Regions from separate parts of the Isoptericola sp. NPDC019693 genome, predicted to be linked through region 2. Evidence: riboswitches for the same ligand, from Rfam matches in the RefSeq annotation. Region 2 holds a riboswitch; each other region holds the start of a gene.
What was found. Region 2 has a riboswitch for thiamine pyrophosphate ahead of thiO (glycine oxidase ThiO). Riboswitches for the same ligand answer to the same signal wherever they lie in the genome.

Region 1 (7,005 bases), on a different contig from region 2:
ACCGGGTGAGCAGCCAGGCCGGCACGAGCGCCACCGCGAGCACGAGGCCCGAGCGCCAGTCCAGCAGGAACAGGCTCAGACCGGTGAAGATCATCAGCATGAGCGAGGAGACGACGCCGGTGAGCCCGCCGTCGAGCAGCTCGCGCAGCGCCTCGAGGTCCGACGTCTGGCGGCTGATGATGCGGCCGGACGTGTACGACTCGTGGAACTCCAGGCTCAGCAGCTGGGTGTGCCGGAAGACGCGCCGGCGCAGGTCGAGCAGCACGCCCTGCGCGATGCGGGCGGCCTGGCGGACGTACGCGCCGGCGCACAGCCCGCCGACGACCGCGGCGAGCAGGTAGGTGGCACCGACCAGGACGAGGGTGCCGACGTCGCCGGCCCTCAGGTCGGGCACGGCGGAGTCGATGGCCAGCGACACGAGCCACGGCCCGGCCACCTGGCCGAGGGTGGAGACCACCACCAGGAGGCCCGCGAGCGTGAGGGCGCCACGCCGTGGCCGCAGGAGGCCGCCCAGGAGGCGCAGGGAGCGGGACCGGACGGCGCGCGACGCCTCGGCGTCGAGCCGGGTGGCGTCGTCCGACGTCGCGTCGGTGGGGCGGCGACGGTCGCCGTCCTGGGGCGGGGACGACGTGGGCCGGGACGGTTCCGGCGTGCTGGGGCGGCTCACCGCTGTGCCTCCTTCTCGTCCTGCGCGGCCTGGGCCTGCGCGGTCTGGGCCTGCGCGGTCCGGTCGTGGTCAGGTTCCTCCTGGTCGGCGTGCTCGGCGCACTCCTCCCAGTCCTGCTCCAGGCTGGAGATGACGTGCCGGTAGTGGGCGTCGGTGGCGAGCAGGTCGCGGTGCGTGCCCACGGCCGTGATCCGGCCGTCCTGCAGCACGGCGACACGGTCGGCGAGCGCCACGGTGGACGGACGGTGCGCGATGACGAGGCTCGTCGTCCCGTCGAGGACGTCGCGCAGGCGCGTGGTGACGGCCTCCTCGGTGGCGACGTCGAGCGCGGACAGCGGGTCGTCGAGCACGAGCACGGCGGGGCGCGCCGCGATCGCCCGCGCGAGCGCGAGCCGCTGCCGCTGCCCGCCGGACAGGGACAGCCCTTCCTCCCCGATGCGGGTCTCGACGCCGCGCGGCAGGTCGGCGACGAAGCCCGCCTGCGCCACCTCGAGCGCCTCGTGCAGGCGCCGCTCGCGCTCCTCCTCCGGCACGGCGTCGGGGCCGGCCTCGGGGACGCCGAGCAGCACGTTGTCGCGCACCGACGCGGAGAACAGCGTGGGGTCCTCGAACGCGACCGCGACCGCGCGGCGTACGTCGTGGCGTCGCAGCCGGCGCACGTCCACGCCGTCGAGCAGCACCTCGCCGCCGGTGACGTCGAAGATGCGCGGCACCACCATCGCGAGCGTGGACTTGCCCGAGCCTGTGAGCCCGACGAGCGCGGTGGTCGTGCCGACGGGGAGCTCGAGGTCGACGTGCTCGAGCACCGGGCGCGCCGCGTCCTCGTAGCGGAAGGTCACGTCCCGCAGCTCGACGTGGCCGCGCGCCGGGCCGGGCTCTACCGGGTCGGCGGGGTTAGCCAGCGGGTTCGGGGTCTCCATCACCTCGAAGAAGCGGTCGACGGCGGTGCGGGCGTTGAGCGTCATCGAGAGCGTCATGCCGAGGTCGACGACCGGTCCGTTGATGACGGCGGTCGTCAGGAAGAAGGCGACGAGGCTGCCGACGGTGATCTGCCCCTGGGCGGCGAGCACGGTGCCGAGCACGAGGCAGACGGCCAGCGTGACCTCGGGGATGAGCTGCAGCGACGTGGTGACCGTGGCCTGGTTGCCCGCCTTGCGGATCTCCGTGCGCCGCAGCTCCTCCGCCTGGTCGGTGAACGAGTCCAGCGCGTCGCGCCCGCGGCCGAACGCCTTGAGCACCCGGATGCCGTGCACGGACTCCTCGACCGTGGTGGCCAGGTCGCCCGACTGGTCCTGCGAGAGGCGCGCGATGACGCGGTAGCGCCGCGAGAAGCGGAACGCGATGACGGTCACGGGGATCGCGCCGGCGAGGTAGACGAGTCCCAGCCAACCGGCGGTGGCCAGCAGGATGCCGACCCCGACCACGATCGTCACGATGCTGACGACGAGCTGCAGCAGGCCGAAGACCAGCCACCGGCGCAGCAGGCCGAGGTCGCCCATGATGCGGCTCAGCAGCTGGCCGCCGGGCCACCGGTCGTGGAACGCGACGGGCAGGTCCTGCAGGTGGCGGAACAGCGCCATCCGCAGCTCGGCCTCGACCCGGGTGCCCGGGTACATCACGAGGTTGCGGCGCAGCAGCACGAACCCCGCCTCGGCGACGCCCAGCACGAGCACGAGGAGGACGGGCACCACGAGGGCGCCGAGGTCGTGGGCGGCCGCGCCCTCGGCGAGCGGGCCCTCGACGAGGGCCTGCAGCACGCGCGGGATCGCCAGCGCCGCGAGGCTCGCGCCGAGCGCCGAGAAGAGGCCGCCGACCATGCGCGGCACCGCGGGCCGGACGTACGGGTAGAGCCGGCGCACGGACGCGAACGTGGAGAGCTCGGAGCCCGCAGGGGCGGGGGCCGAGGGGGCGCCAGGCGCGGGGGCGGCGTCGCCCGGGCGGCCCGGCGGGCCCTCGGCGCGACCCGGCGGGGTGCCGGGCGCGGCGGGAGGTCGGGGGGCGGAGGAGGCGGGGCTCCTCCTGGGACTTTCGGAGGGATCGGCGCGGCGGGCGCCTCGGCTGCGGCTGCGCGAAGTGCGCTTCGTGTCGGGCATCACATCCATTCTGTCACTCGCCCCCGACACGCTTGCCCGGATCACGCGGTGCGCCGCGAACTCGGGATACCGCTTACCCCCGCGAGATCCCGCCGTCGCGCCCGAGAGCGTGCGCGACGGCGGGAACCCCGACGGGCCCGCGGTCAGGCCACCGCGACGCGCCCGACGACGCGCCCGGGACCGGCGGGGGCACCTGCGGCGTCGCCCGCCTCGCTCGCCGCGCGGGGCAGGCCGGTCTGGTCGAAGAAGGCGAGCTCGTGCTCGCAGGCCGCGCGGAACGCCGCCGCCATCCGGTCGCGGGTGGGCGCGTCGGCCGCCGCGGCGGCCCGGCGCAGGATCGCGACCGCCTCGCGCGTCGCGTCGGCGAAGGCGTCGTCCGCGTAGGTGCCCAGCCACGCCGCGTACGGGTGGTCCGGACGGTTGCGTGCGGCCAGGCGCTCCCCCACGTCCTGGTAGATCCAGTAGCAGGGCAGGACGGCGGCCACGAGGGTGGCGTAGTCGTCGCCGGCCGCGCGCAGGTGGTCGAGATAGGCCGCCGTCGTCGGGCTGGTGGGCACGTCCTGCGGCTCCCCGCCCAGCCAGCGCGTGTGCAGGTCGAGCTCGGTGACCAGCGCACCGTGCGCGCCGCCGGCCCAGAAGGCCTGCTCCGCCCGCGTCGGCGCGAGCTCGCTCGCCCGGGCCAGGCAGCGGGCGTAGTCGCGCAGGTAGAGCGCGTCCTGCTCCAGGTAGGCGCGGAAGTGCGCGGCGTCGAGGGTCCCGTCGCCCAGCGACCGGACGAAGGCCAGGCCGTCGATCGCGGCACGCACGCCCGCCGCGTCGTCCCACCACCGCGCGACGACGTCCTCCCCCTGCCCGTCCCCCTGGCCGTCCCCTGGCGCGGTCCCCGCGCCCGTCGCGGGCGACGTCGCGGGCTGCTCCACCGCGCCGGCGCGCAGGCCCACCAGGTGGTCCACGGGGCCGTTCCCGCGACCGACCCGCAGGCCCTCCCCCGCCCGGATCGCCGCGGTGAGCCACGTCTTGGTGCCCCGCAGCGCCTCGGCCCAGTCGCCCGTGCGGGCGTACCGCGCGGCCAGCCCGCTGGACAGCGAGCAGCCCGTGCCGTGGGTCGAGGAGCTGGGCACGCGCGGTCCCTGCAGCTCGACGAGCACGCCCTGCGGCCCGACGAGGGCGTCCGGGGCCCCGGCCGGCGGCCCGTCGGCCTCGTCGGGGCGCAGGTGGCCGCCCTTCGCCACCACGAGGATCCCGTGCCGGGCCGCCAGCCGCTGCGCCTGGTCGAGGACGGCGGGCCAGCTCGCCGCCGGAGGCTCCTGTGCGAGGGCCGCGAGCTCGGGGAGGTTCGGCGTCACCACGTCCACGCGGCCGAGCAGGTCCCGCACCGCGTCCTCGGCGGCCGGGTCGAGCAGCCGGTCGCCGCTGGTCGCGACCATCACCGGGTCGAGCACGACGGCGGGGCGCCCTGCCGTGCCGGAGGGGCCGGACGCGTCGTGCGGGAGGCCGTCGAGCCAGGCCGCCACGGCCCGGGCCACCGGGGCCGACGCGAGCATCCCGATCTTCACCGCGTCGACGGCCACGTCGTCGCTGACGGCGTCGAGCTGGGCGGCGAGGAACGCGGCGGGCGGCACGTGCACGTCCCGCACCCCGCGGGTGTTCTGCACGGTCAGCGCCGTGACGGCGGCCATCCCGTAGCCGCCCGCGGCCGCGATCGACTTCAGGTCAGCCTGGATCCCCGCACCCCCGGAGGGGTCGGAGCCCGCGACGGCCAGCACGCGGGGGCGGGAGCCTCTCGGCGGCACCGACGGGGCGGCGGGGGCGGGAACGGTGGTGCCGGCGCTGCCGGCGGAGCTGTCTTCAGGTGCGCGCGCACGCATGTCGACATCCCTTCGCTAGTTCGAGCTAGATCAGGTTCGACGGGTGTGTTCTCAGCGCCCCGCCGGCCGGCCGCGACGATGTCGCAGCGATGACCGGCCGGGACGCACCCCGTGTCGTGCGGCCCACCGTAACCCAGGTCAGCGCGGGCGTCGCCGGACGTCCGGCCCTCGCGTGCCGGAGGCCCGCCCGGCCGCGCCGGACGGCGCCGGTGCGGCGTCGGGACGCTGCCGGGGACCTTGTCCGGACGACGCCGCCGGGCCCTCTCCCCCTCGCCCGGTCGCCCGCGCAGACCTCCGCCCCGACCTCCCGCGGCCGTCGCCCACCCGCACGGTAGGGTGCGGGGGTGTCCGTGGTCGTCCGTCGTGTGCGCGAGCTCCTCGTCGCCGGCACGACGCTCAGCATCGCGGCCGCCGCCCACCTCCTGGCCGGCGGCGCGCTGCCCGGGGCACCCCTCGCCTGGTTCGTCGTGCTGGCGCTCACGGCGCCGTTCGCGGTGTGGACCGCCCGCCGCCGGCTGACGCTGCGGCGTCTGCTGCCCGCGATGGTCGCGCTGCAGCTCGTGCAGCACACCGGGCTGTCCGTGCTCGGCGCGGCCGGGCCGGCGGCACCGCACGCCGGCGGCTCCCCCGCGGCGCTGGACGGTCACGCCCTGCATGCCCTGGGCCCGGGCTCCCTCCCGCCCGCCACAGGCCTGCACCTGCACCACGCGGACGACGCCGCCACCACCTCCTGGATGCTCGTCGCGCACGCCGCCGCGGTGCTGCTCACCGCGCTCCTGATCGCGGCGGGCGACCGCGCCGCCGTCAACGTCGCCGGCCACCTGCGGCACGTCGCCGTCCTGGTGCTCAGCGCCGGGGTGCCGCTCGTCGTCCGCGAGCGCACCGTCGTCGTCCGCCCGGCCTGGCGCCCTCGCCCGGCCCGCGCCCTGCGACGCACCCCGCCACGAGGGCCGCCGTCGCCCGTGGGCGCCCTCGCGCGCGCCGCCTGAACCTGCCCTGGTCCGTCGTCGGACGAGGGCAGGCCCCTCGTCGTCCCACGACACGTCCAGACCTGACAGCACCCTGACAGCCAGGAGCAGAAGCACCCATGTCCACGATCACCCCTGCCCTCCGCGCGCGCCGTCTCGCCGGCGCCGCCGCCCTCAGCCTGCCCGCCCTCGTCCTCGGCGCGGCCGCGGCCTCGGCGCACGTGACCGTCACCCCCGACGCGGCCGAGGCCGGGTCGTACGCCACCCTGACCTTCAAGGTCCCCAACGAGTCCGCCGAGGCCTCGACGACCGCCGTGCAGATCGACCTGCCCGCCGACACCCCGTTCACCAGCGTGTCCGTCGAGCCCGTGCCGGGGTGGACCGCCGAGGTCACCCGGGCTCCGCTGCCCGAGCCGGTCGAGGTGCACGGCACCACCGTCACCGAGGCCCCGGCAAGCATCGAGTGGACGGCCGACGACCCCGACGCCGGCATCGCGCCGGGCGAGTTCCTCCGGTTCAGCGTGTCGGCCGGGGCCGTTCCCGAGGGCGTCGAGGAGATCCTCCTGCCGGCGACCCAGACCTACTCCGACGGCGAGGTCGTCGCCTGGGACCAGGCGGCGTCCGGCGACGCCGAGCCCGAGCACCCCGCCCCCGTCCTGCAGGTCGTGCCCGCCACCGAGGACGGTGGGCACGACGGGCACGGTGCGGCGTCGTCCACCACCGGCTCCGCAGGTGCCGGCGCGGGCGGTCAGGCCGCGGCGGACGACGGCGGTTCCACGACGCTCCCGCTGGCGCTGGGCGCGGCGGGCCTGGGCCTCGGGCTCGTGGGCGCCGTCACCGGCGTCGTCGCCCTGGCGCGCACCCGTGCCACCGCCGGGTCGTCCGGCCCGGAGCAGCGGTGACGGCCGGGGGCGGCCACCGCGCCCCGCGACGCGCTCTGGCGGCGGGCGGGACGCTCGCCCTGGCCCTCGGACTCGCCGCCGCCGGGACGGTCGCCGCGGCGGCGCCCGCGAGCGCCCACAACGTCGTCGTCGACACGGTGCCGGCCACGGGTTCGACCGTGACCGAGCCGCCGGAGTCGGTCGACGTGACGTTCGACGACGTCGTGCTCGAGCTGTCCGCGGACGGCTCCAGCACGGTCGTCACGGTGACCGACGCCGAGGGCACGGACCATGCCGTCGGGTGCCCGACGACGCAGGACCGCACCGTGTCCGTGCCCGTCGCGCTGGGCGAGGGCGGCGAGTACACCGTCGACTGGCGGATCGTGTCGGCGGACGGGCACCCCACGAGCGGCGGGTTCTCGTTCACCTACGACCCGCCGGCCGGGACCGAGCCTGCGGTCCCCGCCGCGGACGCGACCCCGTGCGGCGCCGCTCCCGCGGGCGGCGACGCCGGCGCGACCGACGCGG
Region 2 (7,005 bases):
GTGCGCGGTGGTGTCGTTCGTGAGAGCCGAGCGAGGCACGAGCGAATCATCCGAACGAACGACACCGCCGCGCACCGCGCCCGACCCTCTCACTCCCACTCGATCGTGCCCGGCGGCTTGCTCGTCACGTCGAGCACCACGCGGTTGACCTCGCTCACCTCGTTGGTGATGCGGGTGGAGATGATCGACAGCACGTCGTAGGGCAGGCGCGTCCAGTCGGCCGTCATGGCGTCCTCGGACGACACCGGCCGCAGCACGATCGGGTGGCCGTAGGTGCGGCCGTCGCCCTGCACGCCGACGGAGCGGACGTCGGCGAGCAGCACCACGGGGCACTGCCAGATCTCGTCGTCCAGGCCGGCCTTGGTGAGCTCCTCGCGGGCGATGGCGTCCGCCTTGCGCAGCGTCTCGAGGCGCTCGGCGGTGACCTCGCCGACGATGCGGATGCCGAGGCCCGGGCCGGGGAACGGCTGGCGGGCGACGATCTCCTCGGGCACGCCGAGCTCGCGGCCCACCGCGCGGACCTCGTCCTTGAACAGGGTGCGCAGCGGCTCGACCAGCTCGAACTGCAGGTCGTCGGGCAGGCCGCCCACGTTGTGGTGGCTCTTGATGTTCGCCGCGCCCTCGCCGCCGCCGGACTCCACGACGTCGGGGTAGAGCGTGCCCTGCACGAGGAACTTGACCTCCTCGCCGTGGGCGCCCGCCTCGGCGACGATGTCGCGCTGCGCGTCCTCGAAGACGCGGATGAACTCGCGGCCGATGATCTTGCGCTTGGTCTCGGGGTCGCGCACGCCGTCGAGGGCGGCCAGGAACCGCTCCTTCTCGTCGCGGATGATGAGCCGCACGCCGGTGGAGGCGACGAAGTCGCGCTCGATCTGCTCGACCTCGCCCTCGCGCAGCAGGCCGTGGTCCACGTGCACGCAGGTGAGCTGGTCGCCGACCGCGCGCTGCACGAGCGCGGCGGCGACGGCGGAGTCCACGCCGCCGGACAGGGCGCAGATGACGCGCGCGTCGCCGATCTGCGCGCGGATCGCGGCGACCTGGTCGGCGATGACGTTGCCGGGCGTCCAGTCGGGCTTCAGGCCCGCGCCCTCGTAGAGGAACTTCTCCAGCACGGCCTGGCCGTGGGCGGAGTGCTTGACCTCGGGGTGCCACTGCACGCCGTAGAGGCGGCGGCCGGTGTCCTCGAACGCCGCCACGGGCGAGCCGGAGGACGTCGCGAGCACCTCGAAGCCCTCGGGGGCCGCGTGCACGGAGTCGCCGTGGCTCATCCAGGTGGTCTGGTGGTCGGGGGTGCCCGCCAGGAGCACACCGGCCTCGCACACCTCGACCTCGGTGCCGCCGTACTCCCGCTGCCCCGTCTGCGCGACGGTGCCGCCGAGCGCCTGCGCCATCGCCTGGAAGCCGTAGCAGATGCCGAGCACCGGTACGCCGGCCTCGAACAGCCCCGGGTCCACGAACGGCGCGCCCTGGGCGTACACCGACGACGGGCCGCCCGACAGGATGATCGCCGCCGGGTTCTTCGCGAGCATCTGCTCCGTGGTGAACGTGTGCGGCACGATCTCGGAGTAGACGTTGGCCTCGCGCACGCGGCGAGCGATGAGCTGCGCGTACTGGGCGCCGAAGTCGACGACGAGGACCGGGCGCGGCGTGGCCGCGAGGTCGGCGGTGGTGGGGGTGTCGGTGGCGGGAGACGTCACCGAGCCATCGTAGCCGCCGGACGGCACCGCTCCCCGGCCCGTCCCACGGGTCACGCGGTGGGGTAGGTCACCTCGACGCGGCGGTTGAGCGCGCGGCCCGCCGGGTTGTCCTCGCCGCCCACCTCGTTGTCCGCGACCGGGTTCGCCTCACCGTGGCCCTTGACCTTGAGCGTGAGGTCCGGCCGCTCGGCGCCGAGCACGTCGGCGACGGCGTTCGCGCGCTGCTTGGAGAGCCTGAGGTTCTTCGCGTCCGTGCCGATCGAGTCGGTGTGTCCGTCCACCCGGACGGTGGCGTCCTGCGGGATGTCCCCCGCCAGCTCCGCGACCGCCTTCTCCGCCTCCGGCGTAAGTGCGGCCTTGCCGAAGTCGAACAGCAGGTCCGAGGTGAGCGTGACGACCGTGTCGTCCTTCTCCTCCGCCTTCTTCTCCAGCGTGGTCGTCGAGTCCGCCGGGTCCAGGACGAACGTCGAGTCGTCCGCGCGCAGGGCGACCGTCGAGTCCGCGCGCATCTCGTCCGTGATCGTGGCCCTCTCGACCTTCGCATCCTGCTCCGCGAGCGCCGCCTGCGCCTGCTGCATCAGCTCCGGGTCCGCCGACGGCGCGGCGCTCGACGACGGGCTGGGCGACGTGCTCGGGTCTGACACCGCCGCAGCCGGGGCGACGGTGCCCACGCCGAGCAACGCGGCGAGGGCCGCGACCACGACGCCCTGTCCGCGCACGGTCACTTCGCCGCGCCGTCGACGTAGGTGACCGTCGCGTCGGTAAACAGCGGCAGCCCCTCCGCCGGCAGCACGTCGACCGTGGCGGGGTTCCCCTCCGGGGCAGGGAGCACGGCGGACACCTCGATCGTGCCGTGGTTGGGGAACGCGAAGGTGTGCTTCTCCAGCGGCGAGACGAGCATCGACTCGCGGCACCTGATCTGCGCGATTCCCGCCTGCGTCGCGTCGTCGGTGTCCGCCTGCCACGCCCCGTCGGTACAGAACGGTCGGTACGCCTTGAGCGCCGCACGGTCGGTCACCGTCGTCGTGGGTTCCACGCCGAGGTCGTAGTAGCTGACCCCCGCGTCCGCGGGCGACTCGTCGTCGTCCCAGCGCAGCGCCCAACGCACCGTCGTCGTGCCGTCACCCACCTCGACGGAGCGCAGCGTCACGGTGACCTCGCCGCCCCGGACCTGGCCGCCGCCGTGCGGGGTGGCGATCTTCTGCTCCGCCATCACCTGGTCGGCGACGGTCGCCGTCCCCGGACCGGTGGCCTCGCCGCTCGCCTGCGGTGCGGACCCACCGCCTTCCGTGCCGTTGTCACCGTCGTCGCCGGTGCAGCCGGCGAGCAGGAGGGCTCCTGCCAGGGCGAGGGCTGCGGCGGCGCGGGCGCGGGTGGTGGTCCGTGCGGTCATGGGGTCTCCAGGTCAGGGGCGCGGGAGATCCCGGGCCGGCGCGAGGCGTCGACCCAGGGTGGCACGGGCGCCGTTGCCGGGCCACACCGTCTCATGGGGACTTCTCCCCATCCCGGCTCTCCGTCGGTGGTCAGCCCAACCGCGCCCGCAGCTCGCGGGCGGCGCGCTCCGGGTCCGGCGCCTGCGTGATCGCCCGCACGACGACGACGCGGGTGGCCCCGGCGTCGAGCACGGCGTCGAGGCGCTCGGCGTCGACGCCTCCGATGGCGAACCACGGCGTCGTGGGGCGGGTCGCGGCGACCTCGCGCAGGAGATCGAGGCCCACGGCGGCGCGGCCGGGCTTGGTGGGCGTGGCCCACAGCGGGCCCACGCAGAAGTAGTCGACGTGCGGGTCCGCCTCCGCCTCCGCCGCCTGCGCGGCCGAGTGGGTCGAGCGGCCCAGCACCGGCGCCGGCCCGAGCAGCGAGCGGACCACGGGCACCGGCAGGTCGCGCTGCCCCATGTGCACCACGGGCGCCCCGGCGACCTGCGCGACGTCGGCCCGGTCGTTCACCGCCCACAGCGCCCCGTGCTCGGCGGCCACGCGGGCCACGACCTCCTGCAGCTCGAGCTCGCGCGCGACGTCGAGCGTCTTGTCCCGCAGCTGCACGGCGTCCACCCCGCCCGCGAGCGCCGCGTGCAGGAAGTCCTCGAGGTCGCCCCGGTCCTCGCGGGCGTCGGTGCACAGGTACAGGCGGGCGTCGGCGAGGCGCGCGCGGGTCGCGTCGGCGGCAGGCGTGGTCGTGGTCACGGCGGCCAGGGTAACCACGGCCCGGGTTACAGTGGCCGCGCACGGGAGCCCCGCTCGGGGCTGAGAGGGCGTAGGAGCCGACCGTCGAACCTGATCTGGGTCATGCCAGCGAAGGGAGCGCACATGCCCGCCTCTGCACCCGCTCCGGGATCCGTCCCTGCGAGCGCGCCCGTCCGCGACGTCGTCGTCGTGGGCGGCGGGATCGTCGGCCTCGCGGTCGCCTGGCGTGCCGCCTCGGCAGGGCTGTCCGTCACGGTGCTCGACCCCTCGCCCGGCGACGGCGCCACCCGCGCGGCCGCCGGGATGCTCGCCGCCGTGAGCGAGGCGGACTTCGGTGAGCGCGAGCTCGCGCGCCTCAACCTCGCCTCCGCCGCACGCTGGCCCGCCTTCGCGGCGGACCTGGCTGCCGCGATCGGCCGCGACGTCCCCCTGCTGCGCGCCGGCTCGCTCGCCGTCGCGTACGACGCCGACGACCTCGCGTTGCTGCGTCGCGTGCTGGCGCTGCACCGGGAGTGGGGGCTCGCGTCCGCGGAGGTCGGCGTGGCCGACGCGCGACGGCGCGAGCCCTACCTCGGACCCCGGCTCGCCGGGGCCGCGCTGGTGGAGGCCGATCTCGCCGTGGACCCGCGCGCCGTGCACACGGCGCTGTGCGCGGCGCTCGGCCCCGCCCTGGTCCGCCGCACCGCCGTGCGGCTCGAGCGCGACGCCGCGGGCCGGGTCACGGCGGTGCACGACGACGCGGGAACACGGCACGCCGCGGGCGCCGTCGTGCTCGCGACCGGTCACGGGGCGACGGCGGCGCTGCTCGACGCCGTGCCCGAGGTCCGCGTCCCGGTGCGGCCGGTCAAGGGCATCACGCTGCGCCTGGACGCCGGCCCGGACCTCGCGCTGGAGCACGTGGTGCGCGGCACGGTGCAGGGCCGCCCGGTGTACGTCGTCCCGCGGGCGGCGGGCACCGGCACGGGACCGGGCAGCGGGCCGGGGCACCGCGAGATCGTCGTGGGCGCCACCAGCGAGGAGCGCCCCGACGACCGCCGCGCCGAGGCCGGCGGCGTCTTCGCCCTGCTGCGCGACGCCCGCGCCCTCGTGCCCGGGATCGACGAGGCCGCGCTGGTCGACGTCACGCCGCGCGCCCGCCCGGCCACCCCCGACAACCTCCCGCTGCTCGGCGCGACCGCCGTGCCCGGGCTGCTCGCCGCCGTCGGGCACGGGCGCAACGGCGTGCTGCTCGCGCCGCTGACCGCCGACGCGGTCGTGGCGGAGCTGACCGGCGCGGCTCCGCCCGACGAGGCGCTGTCCGCCGCCGACCCGCGCCGCTTCGCACCCGCCGACCCTCTGCCCGAAGGAGCCGTCCGATGACCGCCACCCCTGTCACCCGCACCGCCGTCGTGAACGGCGAGGCCTACCCGCTCGACGGGCCGCACGGCGACGGCGTCGAGGACGTCGTCGCGGCCCTGGTGCCCGCCTTCGTCGCCGACGGATCGGTGCAGGGCATCGCCGTGGCCGTGAACGACGAGGTCGTCCCCCGCGGCCTGTGGGCCGGCACCCGGATCGCGCCCGGCGACCGGGTCGAGATCGTCACCGCCGTCCAGGGCGGCTGACCAGGAAGCACGGAGGAACCCATGACCAGCACGCATGTCACCGACACGGCGCCGCTCGCCCACCCGCTCGTCGACCCCCTGGTGGTCGCCGGCACGGAGATCGGCTCGCGCCTCGTCATGGGTACGGGCGGCGCGTCGAACCTCATGACGCTCGAGGGCGCGCTGGTCGCGTCCGGCACCGGGCTCACCACGGTCGCCATGCGCCGCGTCGCGGTGCGCCCGGGCGGCGCCGGGTCCGAGGACGGCGGCATCTGGGGGCTGCTGGAGCGGCTCGGCATCCGCGCGCTGCCCAACACCGCGGGCTGCTTCTCCGTCGCCGAGGCGGTCCTCACGGCGCAGCTCGCGCGTGAGGCGTGCGGCACCGACTGGGTCAAGCTCGAGGTGATCGCCGACGACGTGACCCTCCTGCCCGACCCCCTCGGCCTCGTCGAGGCGGCCGACCGGCTGGTGCGCGACGGGTTCGTCGTCCTGCCCTACACGAACGACGACCCGATCCTCGCGCGCCGCCTGGAGGACGTCGGCTGCGCCGCCGTCATGCCGCTCGGGGCCCCCATCGGCACCGGCCTGGGCGTGCTCAACCCGCGCAACATCGAGGCGATCGCGGCCGCCGCGCGCGTGCCGGTCATCCTCGACGCCGGGGTGGGCACGGCGTCCGACGCCGCCCTCGCGATGGAGCTCGGCTGCGACGGCGTCCTGCTCGCGACCGCCGTCACGCGCGCCGCCGACCCCGTCCGGATGGCCCACGCCATGCGCCTCGCCGTCGAGTCCGGCCGCCTGGCCGCCGGAGCCGGCCGCATCCCCCGCCGCGAGGGCGCCCTGGCCAGCTCCTCCCCCGACGGCCGCCTCGACCTCGCCCTCTGACGCCGAGGTAGTTCCAGGTCTGCTGAGGTAGTTCCAGAATGGCCGAGGTAGTGGTCTGGACCACTACCTCGCGGAGGTTCGGACTACCTCGGCAGGGCCGGAACTACCTCGCGGGCAGGCGGTCAGACGGCGAGGAGCAGCGCGGGGGCGCCGCCCTCGACGGAGCGGGCGTCGAGACCTGCGGCGCGCGCGACGTCGGCCACGCGGGCCGAGCGGGCCCCGGCGGCGCAGACCAGCAGCACCGGGCGGTCGGCGGGCAGCTCGGCGCGCGCGACGTCGGCGCCGTCGGGCCCGAGGAACGCGCCGCTCGGCACGAGCCGCGAACCCGCGACGGGCAGGGCCTGCGCCTCCCAGTCCTCGCGGACGTCGACGAGCGCGACCGGAGCGTCGCCCGCGAGCAGCGCGGCGGCGTCCCGGGCGCTCATGCTCGCCGGCCCCAGGCCCGCGCCCGCGGCGCCCGCAGCGTCGGCCGAGCCGCCCACCGGGGCGGGCAGGCCGCAGAACGTGGCATAGGCCGCGTCGTCCGCGAGCAGCTCAGCGACGGGCTCGCGCGTGGGGTCCGGCCGGACGGCGAGCTGCCGCCACGACAGCTCGAGCGCGTCGTAGACGGCGATGCGGCCCAGCAGCGTCGTGCCCGCACCGGTGATGAGCTTGACCGCCTCG
Region 3 (7,005 bases), on a different contig from region 2:
CCTGGTGAGAGGGGTCTGCCGCCGGGAGCGCCGTCGTCGTACGCTCGGGGGATGACCACGACCCTCACGGAGGACCTGGCTGCGGGCGCCGCGGGCGCCGGGGCGGCCGACGACGTCACGGCCGCCGTGCGCGACGTCGCGCGCCGGGCCCAGATCGCGTCGCGGACGCTCGCCACCGCGGCCCGGGCCACCAAGGACGCGGCGCTGCACGCGCTGGCCGACGCGCTCGAGGCCGCCGCCGACGAGATCGTCACGGCGAACGCCGACGACCTCGCCCGCGGGCGGGAGCACGGGCTGAGCGACGGGCTGCTCGACCGGCTGGCGCTCACGCCGGCGCGCGTCGGCGCCATCGCCGGTGCGCTGCGCGAGCTCGCCGGCCTGCCCGACCCGGTGGGGGAGGTGGTGCGCGGCCAGACGCTGCCGAACGGTCTGCGCCTGCGCCAGCTGCGCGTCCCGATGGGCGTGGTGGGGATGATCTACGAGGCCCGTCCCAACGTCACGGTGGACGCCGCGGGCCTGGCGCTGAAGTCGGGCAACGCGGTGATCCTGCGCGGCGGCAGCGCGGCGGCGTCGTCCAACGCGGTGATCGTCGACGTGCTGCGCCGCGCCCTGGTGGCCCAGGGGCTGCCCGCCGACCTCGTGCAGACCATCGACGCCCACGGCCGCCCCGGCGGCGTCGCGCTCATGCAGGCGCGCGGTCTGGTGGACGTGCTCGTCCCGCGCGGCGGCGCCGACCTCATCCGGACCGTGGTCGAGTCGTCGACCGTGCCGGTGATCGAGACGGGCGTCGGCAACGTGCACGTCTACGTGGACGCCACCGCCGACGTCGCGAACGCCGTCGAGATCGTCATGAACGCCAAGACGCAGCGGGTGGGCGTGTGCAACGCCGCCGAGACGCTGCTGGTGCACCGCGACGCCGCCGAGGCGTTCCTGCCCGCGGCGCTCGCGGCGCTGGGCGGGGCGGGCGTGGTGCTGCACGGCGACGCGCGCACGGTCGCCCTGGCGCCGGAGTCCGTCGAGGTGCTGCCGGCGACGGACGCGGACTGGGCCACCGAGTACCTCGCGCTGGAGCTCGCGGTGCGGGTCGTGGACTCCCTCGACGAGGCGATCGAGCACATCCGCACCTGGTCGTCGGGGCACACCGAGGCGATCCTCACCCGCGACCTCGCGGCGTCCGAGCGCTTCGTGGCCGAGGTGGACTCGGCCGCCGTGATGGTCAACGCGTCGACCCGCTTCACCGACGGCGGGGAGCTCGGCCTGGGCGCCGAGATCGGCATCTCGACGCAGAAGCTGCACGCCCGCGGCCCCATGGGGCTGGCCGAGCTGACGACCACGAAGTGGGTCGTGCACGGCGACGGGCACGTCCGGCCCGCGTGAGAGACTGACCCCCGTCCTTGCCCGTAGCGACCCGTCGCACACCCCCACGCACAGGAGGAACCCGTGCTGCACACCGCCGTCCAGGTGGCCCAGGAGGCCACCGAGCACGCCGAGTCCATCTCCCCGATCGCGATGGGTCTCCTCGCGTTCGGTGGCCTGGTCGCCGCGCTCGTGGTGACGTACGCCTTCCGCAACGTGTCCAACCGCCACCACTGACGGCTGCCGTCCGGTCAGCGTGAACGAGCCGTCGTCGCAGCCGCGCCGTCCGCGCCTGGGCGTGATGGGCGGCACCTTCGACCCCATCCACCACGGGCACCTGGTCGCCGCCAGCGAGGCGGCGGCGCTGCTCGACCTCGACGAGGTCGTGTTCGTCCCCACGGGCAAGCCGACCTTCAAGCAGCACCAGAGGGTGTCGCCGGCCGAGCACCGCTACCTCATGACGGTGATCGCGACGGCGTCGAACCCGCGGTTCACGGTGAGCCGGGTCGACATCGACCGTCCGGGCCTCACGTACACCGTCGACACCCTGCGGGACCTGCACGAGCAGCGACCCGACGCCGACCTGTTCTTCATCAGCGGCGCCGACGCGATCGAGCAGATCCTGACCTGGAAGGATGCCGCGCTGCTGTGGGAGATGGCACACTTCGTGGCTGTCACGCGGCCGGGGCACCAGCTCATGGTGGACGGCCTGCCCCACGACGGGGTCACGACGCTGGAGGTCCCGGCGCTGGCGATCTCGTCGAGCGACTGCCGTCGCCGGGCGCAGGCCGGCCAACCGGTGTGGTACCTGGTGCCGGACGGCGTGGTCCAGTACATCGCCAAGCACGGTCTGTATCGAGGTCTCGATGAGTGACAACAACCCGTCCCGCCCGCTGACCCGCCGCGAGATCCGCGAGCGGGAGCAGGCGGCCGCCGCCGCGCAGGCGAGCGCCGCTCAGCCGGCGCCCCCCGGGCCGGAGTACGGCGCTCCCGCCGTGTCGCGGTCGCCGTTCGGACCGCCCGCCGGGCAGGCGCCGGCCCCGCGGTTCCCGGCGCCGGCCACCAGCGCGCCGTCCCGGCGCTCGCTCCGTGAGCAGAGCCCGTCGCCCGCCGCCCCGGCGCCCGCGCCGATGGTGCGGCCGCCGTCCACCTCCGCCGGTGTGCGGGGCCTGGACGAGACCGGGCGCCTGGCCCCGATCCAGCGGCCCACCGGTGAGATGTCCCGCGCCGTCGCCCCGACGCCGTCGGCGCGGCCCGCCGCGGCACCGCCCAGCGCCCCGGCCGCGCCGCCCGCGCGCCCCTCGACCCGCCGCGACCACGGCGGTGCCGTGCCGGGCGCCGCCGCCGGCTTCGGTGCGGCGCCGCTGGCCCCGCAGGCCAGCGCGACGCCTCCCGCAGCTCCCCCCGCGGCCAGCCCGCCGGCCACCGTCGCGCCGCGGCCCGACGGCCCGGCGCGCCGTTCGCCGTTCGCGACGACGGGCACGACGTCGCCCTTCGGCGCCACGCCGGCGCCGCCCGCCCAGGCGGCACCGGCCGCGACGCCGCCGGCCGCCTCCACGTCGGTGGCGCCCCCGCTGCCCTGGGCGACCCCGACCACCGAGCGGCCCGCGTCCCTGCCGCCCTCGCGCCCCGCGGCGGGGGCCCCGGACCCGTCGGCGGCGCCGGAGCGACCCGCCGCGTCGCCGTTCGACGCGCTGGTCGCGTCCGAGCAGCCCGTCCGGGCCCGCTCGGCCGCGCCGCAGCCGGTCGACGAGGACGACGACGAGGACTGGGACGAGCCCGAGGCCTCGTACACCTGGCTGCACTACATCGTTCTCGTCGTCGTGGCGTTCGTGCTGGGCCTGCTGGTCTGGAGGCTGCTGCTCTCCGGCCCGGACCAGAACGAGTTCCCCGTCGACGGTGCCGCGCCCGCGGCCACCCTCTCCCTCACGTACGAGCACCCCGGAGCCGCCGCATGACCGCCAGCCCCCGCGCCGTCGAGCTGGCGGTCGTCGCCGCCCGCGCCGCGTCCGACCGCAAGGCGCAGGAGATCATCGCGCTGGACGTGAGCGACCAGCTGGTGCTCACCGACGTGTTCCTCATCGCCTCGGGCACGAACGAGCGTCAGGTCTCCGCCATCGTGGACGCGGTCGAGGAGGCGATGTTCCTCGCGGGGTCCAAGCCCATCCGCCGCGAGGGCAAGGCGCAGGCGCGCTGGGTGCTGCTCGACTTCGGCGAGGTCGTCGTCCACGTGCAGCACGCCGAGGACCGCGTGTACTACGCGCTCGAGCGGCTCTGGAAGGACTGCCCGGCGGTCGAGCTCCCGGAGGACGCGCGGGGCGGCGACGGCGCGACGGCCGCCGCCGAGTACGGCGACGGCGAGGGTGACGGCGCGATCCGCCTCGCGGGCGACGAGCGGTGACCGCCGGCACCGTCGTCCTGCTGCGCCACGCCCGTACCGCCTACAACGCCTCGCTGCGGCTCCAGGGGCAGATCGACATCCCGCTCGACGAGGTGGGCCGGTGGCAGGCGACCGAGGGCGGTGCGGCGCTCGCGTCGTCGCACCGCGCGACGCGCGTCGTGTCCTCGGACCTGGGCCGCGCCGTCGAGACCGCGACCGCGTACGCGGACGCGCTCGGCGGGGCGACCGTGCACACGGACGAGCGCCTGCGCGAGCGCGGGTTCGGCGCGTGGGAGGGCCTCACGGGGGCCGAGCTGCAGGAGCGCTGGCCGGAGGAGTACGCGGCGTGGCGCCTCGGTGCCGAGCCGGCCGGTGCGGGCGCCGAGACGAAGCCGGCGGTCGCGCAGCGCATGGCCGAGGCGGTCGCCGAGCACGCCGAGGACCTGGACGACCAGGAGACCCTCGTGGTGGTGTCGCACGGCGCGGCCATCTCGCTGGCGGTGACCGCGCTGCTCGGGCTCGACCCGGCCACCTGGCGCGGCCTGTCCGGCATGCACAACGTGCACTGGTCGCACCTGCACCGCGCGGGCGAAGGATCGGTGCCGGCCTGGCGCCTCGTGGCGCACAACGTCGGCGCGGGGTACCCCCTGGACCGTTGGCAGGCCGGCCCGGACTGGAATTTGGAACCTGGCCCGAAGTCTGCCTAAGATATCGACGTTCCGAGGGGCGCAAGCCCGGAGGAACACACCGAATCAGACGAATCGCCTGACCGTTCGCGGTCGCGAGAGTCGGTTCTCGGGGCTGTGGCGCAGCTGGTAGCGCACCTGCATGGCATGCAGGGGGTCAGGGGTTCGAGTCCCCTCAGCTCCACCCCGACGAGAAGGCCCGGAACCACATGGTTCCGGGCCTTCTTGCGTGACCAGAGGTTTCACGGTGCGGGACGCCGTTGCGCCGACGCCGTCGTCGCCTAAGGTCGGACCTGCGGCCGCGTCGTCGGCCGTCACATCTGAAGACACCCATGACAGGGGAGCGCCGTCGAAGGGGCGCTGAGAGTGCGGGACAGGCCGCAGACCCTTGGAACCTGCTCCGGTTAGCACCGGCGAAGGGAGTTACCTGGAATGTCCGCGCCCACTTTCCTGCGCAGCGCGTCCCTGCGGTACCGCACCGTCGACCTCGTCACCGTGGCCATGCTCGGCGTGGCCGTCGGCGTCGTCTTCTGGGGCTGGACCCAGCTCTACCACCTGCTCTCCGCCGGGCTGGCGGTCGCCTTCCCGCCGGCCACCGGCCTGCTCGGAGGGGGCTGGCTGCTCGGCGGCGTCCTCGGCGGTCTCATCGTCCGTCGCCCCGGCGCGGCCCTGCTGACCGAGGTCGTCGCCGCGAGCGTCGAGGCGCTGCTCGGCGCCGGCTGGGGCTTCTCTGCGATCGTCTCCGGCGTCGTGCAGGGGTTCGGCGCCGAGCTGGTGCTCGCCCTGTTCCTCTACCGGCGGTTCGGCACCGTCGTCGCTGCCCTGGCGGGCGCCGTCGCCGGCGCGTGCGGTGCCGTGTACGAGTGGTTCGCGTACTACCCCGACTGGGCATGGGGCTACCGGCTGGCCTACCTGGGACTCTTCGCGCTGTCGGGCGCGCTGCTCGCCGGCCTCGGGGGAGCGGCGCTGGTGCGCGCCCTCGCGCGGGCGGGGGTGCTCGACGCCTTCGGGCCGGGGCGCGACCTCGCCGACCGTGCCCTCGACCGCACGCCGGCCTGACGGCGTGGCGCGCGACGACGTCCGGGCTCGCGTGCGCGGGCTGCGCTGGCGGCCCACCGGGCGGGCCGCCCCCACGCTGGACGGCCTCGACCTCACCGTCGGGGTGGGGGAACGCGTGGGGCTGGTCGGTCCCAGCGGGGCCGGCAAGACGACCGTGCTGCACGCCCTCGCCGGGGTGCTCGGGGACCCGCTGCCCGGCGACCTGACCGGAGACGTCCGCGTGGACGGCCGGATCGGGTACGTGCCGCAGGACCCGGGTGCGGCGGTCGTCGCCTCCCGGATCGGGCGGGACGTCGCGTTCGGGCCCGAGAACGCCGGCCTGCCGCGGGCGGAGATCTGGCGCCGCACCGGCGAGGCCCTCGACCGCGTGGGCCTGCGGTACCCGTGGGGCCGCCCGACGTCGGCCCTCTCGGGCGGCGAGCTGCAGCGGCTCGCCCTCGCGGGGGCGCTGGCCCGCATGCCCGGCCTGCTGCTGCTCGACGAGCCGACGGCGATGCTCGACCCTGCCTCCGCGGCAGAGGTCCGCGCCGCCGTGGCGGGCGCGCTGGAGGGCACGGACACGGCGCTCGTCGTGGTCGACCACCACGTCGGGCCGTGGCTGGAGCACCTGGACCGCGTCGTGGTGCTCGGCGCGGGCGGCCGGGTCACGCACGTCGTCGCCCCCGCCGCGCTCGGGATCGGTGACGGCGCGGCGACGGGGGTCCGCGACGAGCTGAGCCGTGCCGGCGTGTGGCTGCCCGGCGTGCCCGCACCGGCGCCGCTGGAGGTGCCGGGTGCCGTCGTGGCGCCGGACACGCCCGGCCCGGAGGTCGTCATGGCGGGCGTGCGCGTCGACCTCGTCACCCGCGGCCTGCGCGGCCGCACCACCACGCGTGCCCTGGACGACGTGACCGCACGGTTCCCCGCGGGGCGGCTCACGGCCGTGACGGGGCCGTCCGGGGCGGGGAAGTCCACGCTCGTCGCCACGCTCGCGGGGCATCTGCGGCCGTCGGACGGGGACGTGCGCGGAACGCCCGGCCACGCCGCACGCTCCCGCGACCTCGCCCGGTGGTGCGGGTGGGTGCCGCAGCACCCGGAGCACGGCCTGCTCGCGCTGCGGGTGCGGGAGGAGATCGAGCTCACCGGCCGACGCCTCGGCGTGGCCGTGGCCGTGGACGACGTGCTCGCGCTGCTGCGCCTCGACCACGTCGCCGACGCGCACCCGTTCCGGCTGTCCGGCGGCGAGCAGCGGCGCCTGGCGCTGGCCGCCGCGCTCGCGCACCGCCCCGGGCTCGTGCTCCTCGATGAGCCGACCGTCGGCCAGGACCGGCACACCTGGGCGGCGGTGGCCGGCTGGGCCACCGCCGCGGCCCGGCACGGCGGGTCGGTCGCGGCCAGCACCCACGACGCGCACCTCGTCGCCCTCGCCGGGCACCAGGTGCGGCTCGGCGGCGCGGCACGCGCGCGGCAGGCGGTGGCCGCGTGACCGGCGTCCTGGGGCGGGTGAACGCCCTCGTCCTCGTCGCGCTCGGCCTGCTCGGGCTG
Region 4 (7,005 bases), on a different contig from region 2:
CCCGTAGTTCTCGGCCCCGGGCCGTCCGATCAGGCGGTAGATGACCACCGGCAAGGTGGCCGTGTCGGGGCGGGCGAGGAACGACGTCGCGCCGAACTCGCCGAGGGAGACGGCGAACGCGAACCCGATCGCCAGCCCCAGCGACCGCGCGCCCAGCGGGCCGTCGACGGTCCGCAGCACCCGCCCGGGCGCCGCGCCCAGGGTGGCCGCCGCCTCGCGCAGCCGGGGGTCGATGGCGCGGAGCACCGGCAGCATCGTCCGCACCACGAGGGGGATCGCCACGACCGCCTGCGCGATCGGCACCAGTGCGCCCGAGGTCCGCAGGTCGACGTCGAGCCCCAGCGGCCGGTCGAGCGTGATGAGGAAGCCGAAGCCCACCGTCACGGCGGAGACGCCCAGCGGCAGCATGAACGCGGCGTCGAGGACGCCGACCGCGCGCCGCATCCCCGCCCGCCGGGGGCGCCGCGAGACGACGAGCGCCACGAGCCCGCCCACGACGACGGCGATCACGGCGGCCCACGCCGCGGTCCGCAGCGAGTTGCCCAGCGCCTCCCACACCGTGACCGTGAGGGCGTTGCGCCCGCCGGTGGTGCCGAGGGCGACGTAGTTGTCGAGGCCCCAGGACCCGTCCGGCGCCCGCAACGACCGGGTGACGAGCCCCGCCATGGGCAGCACGAGGAGGCCGGCCACGACCACGAGGGTGAGGAGCGCGGGCACGACGTCCGAGCCGTCCGCGCCCGCGCGCAGCCGCAGCCGGTGCGCGGACACCCGGTCGCTCGTGAGGTGCAGCGCCCGCTCCCGGCGGGCCCGGGCCCGGGAGCTGACCAGCAGGGCGCCCGCCACCACGACGAGCTGCAGCACGGACAGCACGGCCGCCGAGCGCAGGTCGAGGAACTGGGTGGTCCGCGTCCAGATCTCCGTCTCGATGGTGCCGTAGCGCAGGCCGCCCAGGACGAGCACGACGCCGAACGCCGTCGCGCAGAACAGGAACACGACGGCGGCGGCCGACGCGATCGCCGGGGCGAGCGCGGGCAGGGTCACCGTGCGAAACGCGCGCCAGGGCGTCGCGCCGAGCGCGCGGGCCGCCTGCTCCGCGCGCGGGTCGAGCCGCTCCCACATGCCGCCGACGGTGCGCACCACGACCGCGTAGTTGAAGAAGACCAGGGCCAGCACGATGCCGGCGAAGCTCTCCTCCAGGTGCGCCCAGCCGAGCAGCCCGCCGGGCGCGAACAGCGCGCGGAAGGCGACGCCCACGACGACGCTGGGCAGCACGAACGGCACGGTCACCAGGCCTCGGACCAGGGTGCGCCCCGGGAACCGGCACCGGTACAGCACGTACGCGCCGGGCAGCCCCAGCAGCACCGACAGCAGCGTGCCGGTGAGCGCCTGCGCCAGCGTCTGGCCCACGATCCGCCAGGTGCGCTCCTGGGACAGCACCTCCGCGAAGCCGGACAGGTCGAGCGCCCGCCCAGCCGGCGTCTCGGTGAAGAACCCCTGCAGGACGAGCGACACCACCGGCCACGCGAAGAAGATCGCGAGGAAGCCCAGCGGGAGCGTGACGGCGGCGCCCCAGCCGAGCCAGGCCCCCCAGCGGCCCGCGCGGACGCCGCGCGTCAGCCGACGACGGTCGACGTCCACTGCTCGATCCACTCGTCACGGTGCGCGGCGACGTCCGCGGGCGCCACCTCGAACGGCGTGTCGGCCAGGGGCGCGAACCGCTGCCAGTCGGCGGGCAGCTCCACGTCCGGGTCGGCCGGGTACATGTACATCTGGCCGGGGACGTCGGCCTGGAACTCGGGGGACGTCAGGAAGTCGACGAGCTGCTCCGCGCCCTCGGGGTTGTCGGCGCCGGAGAGCACGCCCGCGTACTCGACCTGGCGGAAGCACGTGTCGAGCATCGCGCTGGTCGTGGAGGACTTCCCGTCCTCGGTCACCGTGAAGGCGGGCGAGGTCGCGTACGACAGCGCGATCGGCCGCTGCCCGCCCTCGCCGGCGCCGGAGAAGTCCACGTAGTACGCGTCCTCCCAGCTCTCGGCGACCTTGACGCCGTTGTCGCGCAGGTCGGCCCAGTAGGCCTCCCAGCCGTCGGTGCCAAAGGCGCCGATCGTGGCGAGCAGGAACGCGAGGCCGGGGGACGACGTCGCCGGGTTGGTCACGACCGTGAGGTCCGCGTACTCCGGCTTCACGAGGTCCTCGAGCGTGGCCGGCGGGGTGACGTCGTGCTCGTCGAACCAGCCGTCGTCGAGGTTCAGGCACACGTCACCCATGTCGACCGGCGTGAGCGTGCCCGCCAGGTCGTCGGGGGCGTAGGCCGCGACCTGCGGGTCGAGGTCGGCCGGCTGGTACTCGGCGAAGACGCCCGCGTCGACGGCGCGCGAGGCGTACGTGTTGTCCACGCCGAAGACGACGTCGCCCAGCGGCGCGTCCTTGGTGAGCACGAGCTGGTTCACGAGCGTGCCCGCGTCACCGGGGGCCACCTGCTCGACGGTGAGGCCGGACTCCTTCTCGAACGCGGCCAGCACGTCGTCGGAGACGGCGAAAGAGTCGTGCGTCACGAGCGTCACGGTGCCCGACGCCGCGCCGCTGGCGTCGCCCGACGGCGTCCCGCCGCCGCACGCCGCCAGGAGCGGCAGCAGCGCCACGGCGCCGACGGCCGCCGCCGTGGTCCGGGCCGTGCTCGTCGACGTGGTCCTGCGGGTCATGCTGTCCTCCTCAGGGTGCGAGAAGGGGGTCCTGCGGGCACCCGGCACCGTCGTGGTGCGGCCGTCCGCAGGGAACGAGATTCCCGACTTCCTCCACCGGTGCTAACCGGATCAGGTTCGAGGGTCTGCGGCGGTCCGCACTCTCAGCGCCGGTGGGCGCTCCCCTGTCGTATCACCACGAGCCTACCCGTCGGGGCCGCGCTACCGTGGTCCCGTCCTCGGCCTCGGGGTGTGACGTGCCTGACGTGCCGTGACGCCCGCCAGGTGGCCGTGGACGCGGCAGGAGACCAGTCCCCGGGCGCACCCGGCCGGGACAGAGCGAGGGAGAGCACGTGACGGACAGCGAGCAGCCGCTGGGCGTGAAGGTCGGCACGGTGGTGCTGACGATCGCCGCCGGATGGGCGGCGCAGAAGCTGATCGGGGTGGTCTGGGAGAAGACGACCGGCAGCGTGGCCCCGACCAACGTGGACGACGACGAGCTCTCGATCATCCAGGCCGTCACCTTCGCCGCCGTCTCGGGCGGGGTCGCGGTGCTCGCGAAGCGCCTCGCCCGTCAGGGCGCCGTGCGCGCGGCGGCGCGGTTCGTCCCCGGTCGCTGAACCTCCCGGGGCCGTCGCGCGGGCCGCGTCGGTGACTCGTCGGTGACTCGTCAGTGGCTCGTCAGTGGCTCGCGCGGGGGCGCCGGCGGGCCAGCTGTGCGTCGTGACCGTGCGGCCGTTCCACCGGCCGCACGGTGGCGAGCGCCCGGCTGATCCGGTCCGCCGCGTCTTGCGCCGGCGGCGCCGAGCGGACCACCTCGGCCGCCGTGAGAGCCGTGTCCCGGTCCCCGACGGGCCGCGCGAGCTCCTTCATCACCTGCTCCCCCGCCGACTGGGCGGAGATCCCTACCTGCGCGCCGGCGTCCGCGAGCACCTCGGTGGCGACCGACTCGTCCACCCCGCACACGGCCATGATGGCGCCCTTGGCCTGCTCCGCGGCCGCGGCCGCGACGAACGCGCGCGAGACCGCGCGGTGCGCCTCGCGTTCCAGCGCGTCACGCACGACAGGGCTCGCGTCGATGACGTAGCCGACGATCTGCGACGACGCGCCCTCGGCCCCGTGCCGCGCCTGCCCGGTGACCACGACGGTATGGGTCCGGCCGTGGTCGTCGACGACGCGATGGGCCCCCGAGAACGGGCGCCCCGCACCCAGCGCGACCACCGCCGTCCGGGAGAGCCGCTCACGGTCGTCCGGGTGCAGGTGGGCCCGGAGCACCTCCGGCCCCGGAGCGACCTTGCCGGGCTCGCGGCCGAAGATCCGGAAGACCTCGTCCGACCACCACCACTCGCCCGTGATGACGTCGACCCGGTACCGGCCCACGAGCAGCTGGCTCCCGGCGCCCAGCAGCTCCGCGAGGGCGACGAGCTCGCGGCGCGGTGCGTCGTGCGGCGTGCTGGACATCGAGGCTCACCCCCCAGTGCCGTGCAGCTGGGTCCGGCGCGCAGTTCTCCTGGCTCCACCACGGTACCGGGACGGCGCGACAGCGCCACCGCACGGTGGCTGCCGTGCGGTGCCGCTGTCGAGGAACCCGGGTGTCTTGCGGGCGGCGGTCAGGCCACCGGGGTGGTGGCCGCGGGCTGCGCGGCCGCCTCGGCCCGCTCCGCGGCGACCGCCTTGCGGTGCTGGGTGAACGAGTAGGCGACGGCGGCGGCCCACCCGACGGCGACGATCCCGAGGACGAGGCCCCGGACGCCGTCGCTCACCGTGAACGAGTCGAGGTTCAGCAGGGTCCGCGTGTTGGTGAGCACGATGATGCCGCCGACGGCCGACCCGAGGACGCGGGGCGGCACCAGCCGGACCAGCCACGCGGCGATCGGTGCCGCGATCAGGCCGCCGATGAGCAGGGCGAGCGCCCAGGTCGGGTTGATGCCCGCCGTGCCGAGGCCGAAGAGGAAGCCCAGGCTCGCGGCCACGGCCACGAAGAACTCGCTGGTGTCGATCGAGCCGATCACCTTGCGCGGCTCCATGCGGCCGCTGGCGAGGATGGCGGGCGTGCCCACCGGCCCCCAGCCGCCGCCACCGGTCGCGTCCATGAACCCGGCGACCAGTCCGAGCGGGGTGAGGAACCGCTTGCGCAGCGGCTGGCCCAGGCGGTCCGTGCGCAGGCCGCGGAGCGTGAACCGCAGCAGCACGTAGAGGCCCAGCCCCAGCAGCAGGATCGACATCAGCGGCTTGGCGATCTCGGTCGACAGCCAGGACAGGAACGTCGCACCGGCGAACGCGCCGATCGCGCCGGGGATGCCGATCCTCGTGACGACCTTCCAGTCGACGTTCCCGAACCGCCAGTGCGAGACGCCGGAGGCCAGCGTCGTGCCGACCTCGGCGAGGTGGACGGTCGCCGAGGCGGCCGCGGGGTTGGTGCCGATCGCGAGCAGCAGCGTGGTCGAGGTGACGCCGTAGGCCATGCCCAGGCTGCCGTCGACGAGCTGCGCACCGAGGCCCACGAGGGCAAGGAGGACGAGAGTCCGCACGGGGGTTCCCTCCGTTTCGGCGCGGCAGCGGGTCCGCCGCGTCTGAGGTGAAGTTACCCGATCGGCTCTATCGGATTCAACGGTCTCACGAGACCTATTCGTATCGTGAGACGGGTTCGGGGTGCGCCCGGGTCGACGGCCGGCAGCTCCGGGAGGCCTGCCGCGCCGCTCAGGTGGTGTGGGTGGTCCTCAGGGGTTGACCCAGGCCGACTCCTGCTCGGTGAGCCGTCGCACCACGTCCGGGATCTTGCCGGACGCGAGGTCTGCCAGGGTGACCTGCTCGAGCACGGCCCGCACGTTCACCCGCAGCGCCACCCACACGTGCAGCAGCGACGCGGCCGCGCCGGTGTACTCCAGGTCGGAGGGCCGCGCGTCGCGCACGAACACCAACGGACCGTCCACGGCGCGCACCACGTCGGCGACGGTGACCCTGTCGGCCGGGCGGGCCAGCACGTACCCACCGCCGGCCCCACGACGGCTCGCGACGATCCCCTCCCGCCGCAGGTCGCTCAGGATGGCCTCGAGGAAGCGGTGGGGCACCTGCTGCGCGCGGGCGAGGGCCTCTGCCGGGACCGGGCCGCCGTCGGACGTGGCGAGCTCGGCCGCCGCCCGCACCGCGTAGTCGGCCTTCGCGGAGATCCTCACGACGCCGTCCCCGAGTCCCCGAGGCGCGCGCCGGCCAGCAGCGGACCCGCGGCCCGGGCGGACGCTGCGAACGACCCGGTCAGCGGCAGGTCGGGCAGGATGACCGCCTGCGCCGCGTGGTAGATGTCCGGCTTGCCGACCCACGTGCGACCTGCGGGGCGGTTCTCCGTGTCCAGCTCGTGGAACCAGGAGCCGCGCTCGTGGTCCACCAGGTGGGTGTCGATCCACGCCCACCACCGGTCGGCGAGCTCCGCGTAGCGCGCCTCTCCCGTCGTGCGGTGCAGGACGTCGGCGGCGGCCGCGGCCTCCGCGGCCACCCAGTGGAAGCGGCGGGCCTCGACGGGGTCGCCGGACCAGTCCGTCGTGTACACGAACCCGCCCCCGGACTCGTCCCAGCCGTCCGTCACGGCGCGGTCGAAGAGCTGCCGGGCGGCGTCCGTCCTGCGCCCCGGGGTGGCCCCGGCGACGTCCACCTGCAGCAGCAGCCGCGCCCACTCCAGCCCGTGGCCCGGGGTGGCCCCGTAGGGCTTGAACGGGTCGTTGGGCCGGTCGGCGTTGAACTCGAGCTGCGGCCGCCACGCCGTGTCGAAGTGCTCCGGGATCCGCCAGCTGTTCCCCGACGCCCAGCCGATCACGCGGTCGGCGACGACGGCCGCCCGGTCGAGCCACCGGCGCTCACCGGTGGCGTCGTGGGCGGCCAGGAGCGCCTCGACGGAGTGCATGTTCGCGTTGACGCCGCGGTACGGGTCGACAGTGCCCCAGTCCGGAGACCGCTCGTCGAGGTGGAGCTGGTGGTCGGCCTCCCAGAAGCGCTCGTCCAGCACCGCGAGGGCGGCCTCGAGCAGGGTGACGGCTCCCGGCGTGCGCGCCACGGTGCCGGTGGAGCCGGCCAGGACCACGAACGCGTGACCGTACGCCTGCTTGGTCGCGTCGCTCGTGGCGCCCGGGCCGCGGGACGCCAGCCATCCCCCGTGGTCCGGGTCCGCGAGCGTCCGGGAAAGACCGGCGATGCCCCGTTCGACGAGCGCATCCGCCCCGTCGACGCCGAGCAGCTGCCCGAGCCCGAAGGAGTGCGTCATCCGGCACGTGATCCACAGGTGCTCGGGCTGCCCCGCGTCGACGACGCCGGCGTCGTCCAACCATCCCGC

Region 1: linked by a shared signal. The riboswitch ahead of ACH436_RS03960 (bifunctional hydroxymethylpyrimidine kinase/phosphomethylpyrimidine kinase) and the one ahead of thiO (glycine oxidase ThiO) in region 2 are both predicted to bind thiamine pyrophosphate.
Region 3: linked by a shared signal. The riboswitch ahead of ACH436_RS01135 (ECF transporter S component) and the one ahead of thiO (glycine oxidase ThiO) in region 2 are both predicted to bind thiamine pyrophosphate.
Region 4: linked by a shared signal. The riboswitch ahead of ACH436_RS05390 (thiamine ABC transporter substrate binding subunit) and the one ahead of thiO (glycine oxidase ThiO) in region 2 are both predicted to bind thiamine pyrophosphate.

What each region holds. Positions count from the first base shown of each region.
Region 1 is NZ_JBIRXP010000001.1:831,550-838,554, forward strand. It holds gene ACH436_RS03950 (ABC transporter ATP-binding protein) at 1-667, opposite strand, end outside; gene ACH436_RS03955 (ABC transporter ATP-binding protein) at 664-2,526, opposite strand; gene ACH436_RS03960 (bifunctional hydroxymethylpyrimidine kinase/phosphomethylpyrimidine kinase) at 2,904-4,628, opposite strand; TPP riboswitch at 4,619-4,750, opposite strand; gene ACH436_RS03965 (hypothetical protein) at 4,973-5,617, shown strand; gene ACH436_RS03970 (YcnI family protein) at 5,716-6,498, shown strand; gene ACH436_RS03975 (copper resistance protein CopC) at 6,495-7,005, shown strand, end outside.
Region 2 is NZ_JBIRXP010000003.1:390,653-397,657, reverse strand. It holds gene guaA (glutamine-hydrolyzing GMP synthase) at 90-1,697, opposite strand; gene ACH436_RS10980 (OmpA family protein) at 1,748-2,422, opposite strand; gene ACH436_RS10975 (hypothetical protein) at 2,419-3,090, opposite strand; gene thiE (thiamine phosphate synthase) at 3,221-3,880, opposite strand; TPP riboswitch at 3,912-4,014, shown strand; gene thiO (glycine oxidase ThiO) at 4,004-5,239, shown strand; gene thiS (sulfur carrier protein ThiS) at 5,236-5,481, shown strand; gene ACH436_RS10955 (thiazole synthase) at 5,503-6,342, shown strand; gene ACH436_RS10950 (ThiF family adenylyltransferase) at 6,465-7,005, opposite strand, start outside.
Region 3 is NZ_JBIRXP010000001.1:236,540-243,544, forward strand. It holds gene ACH436_RS01100 (glutamate-5-semialdehyde dehydrogenase) at 52-1,377, shown strand; gene ACH436_RS01105 (hypothetical protein) at 1,441-1,593, shown strand; gene nadD (nicotinate-nucleotide adenylyltransferase) at 1,658-2,230, shown strand; gene ACH436_RS01115 (hypothetical protein) at 2,223-3,314, shown strand; gene rsfS (ribosome silencing factor) at 3,311-3,757, shown strand; gene ACH436_RS01125 (histidine phosphatase family protein) at 3,754-4,443, shown strand; tRNA gene ACH436_RS01130 (tRNA-Ala) at 4,534-4,606, shown strand; TPP riboswitch at 4,750-4,861, shown strand; gene ACH436_RS01135 (ECF transporter S component) at 4,855-5,481, shown strand; gene ACH436_RS01140 (ABC transporter ATP-binding protein) at 5,456-6,946, shown strand; gene ACH436_RS01145 (energy-coupling factor transporter transmembrane component T) at 6,943-7,005, shown strand, end outside.
Region 4 is NZ_JBIRXP010000002.1:336-7,340, reverse strand. It holds gene ACH436_RS05395 (ABC transporter permease) at 1-1,638, opposite strand, end outside; gene ACH436_RS05390 (thiamine ABC transporter substrate binding subunit) at 1,614-2,702, opposite strand; TPP riboswitch at 2,774-2,878, opposite strand; gene ACH436_RS05385 (DUF4235 domain-containing protein) at 3,035-3,301, shown strand; gene ACH436_RS05380 (PAS domain-containing protein) at 3,363-4,142, opposite strand; gene ACH436_RS05375 (sulfite exporter TauE/SafE family protein) at 4,292-5,212, opposite strand; gene ACH436_RS05370 (RrF2 family transcriptional regulator) at 5,402-5,857, opposite strand; gene ACH436_RS05365 (AGE family epimerase/isomerase) at 5,854-7,005, opposite strand, start outside.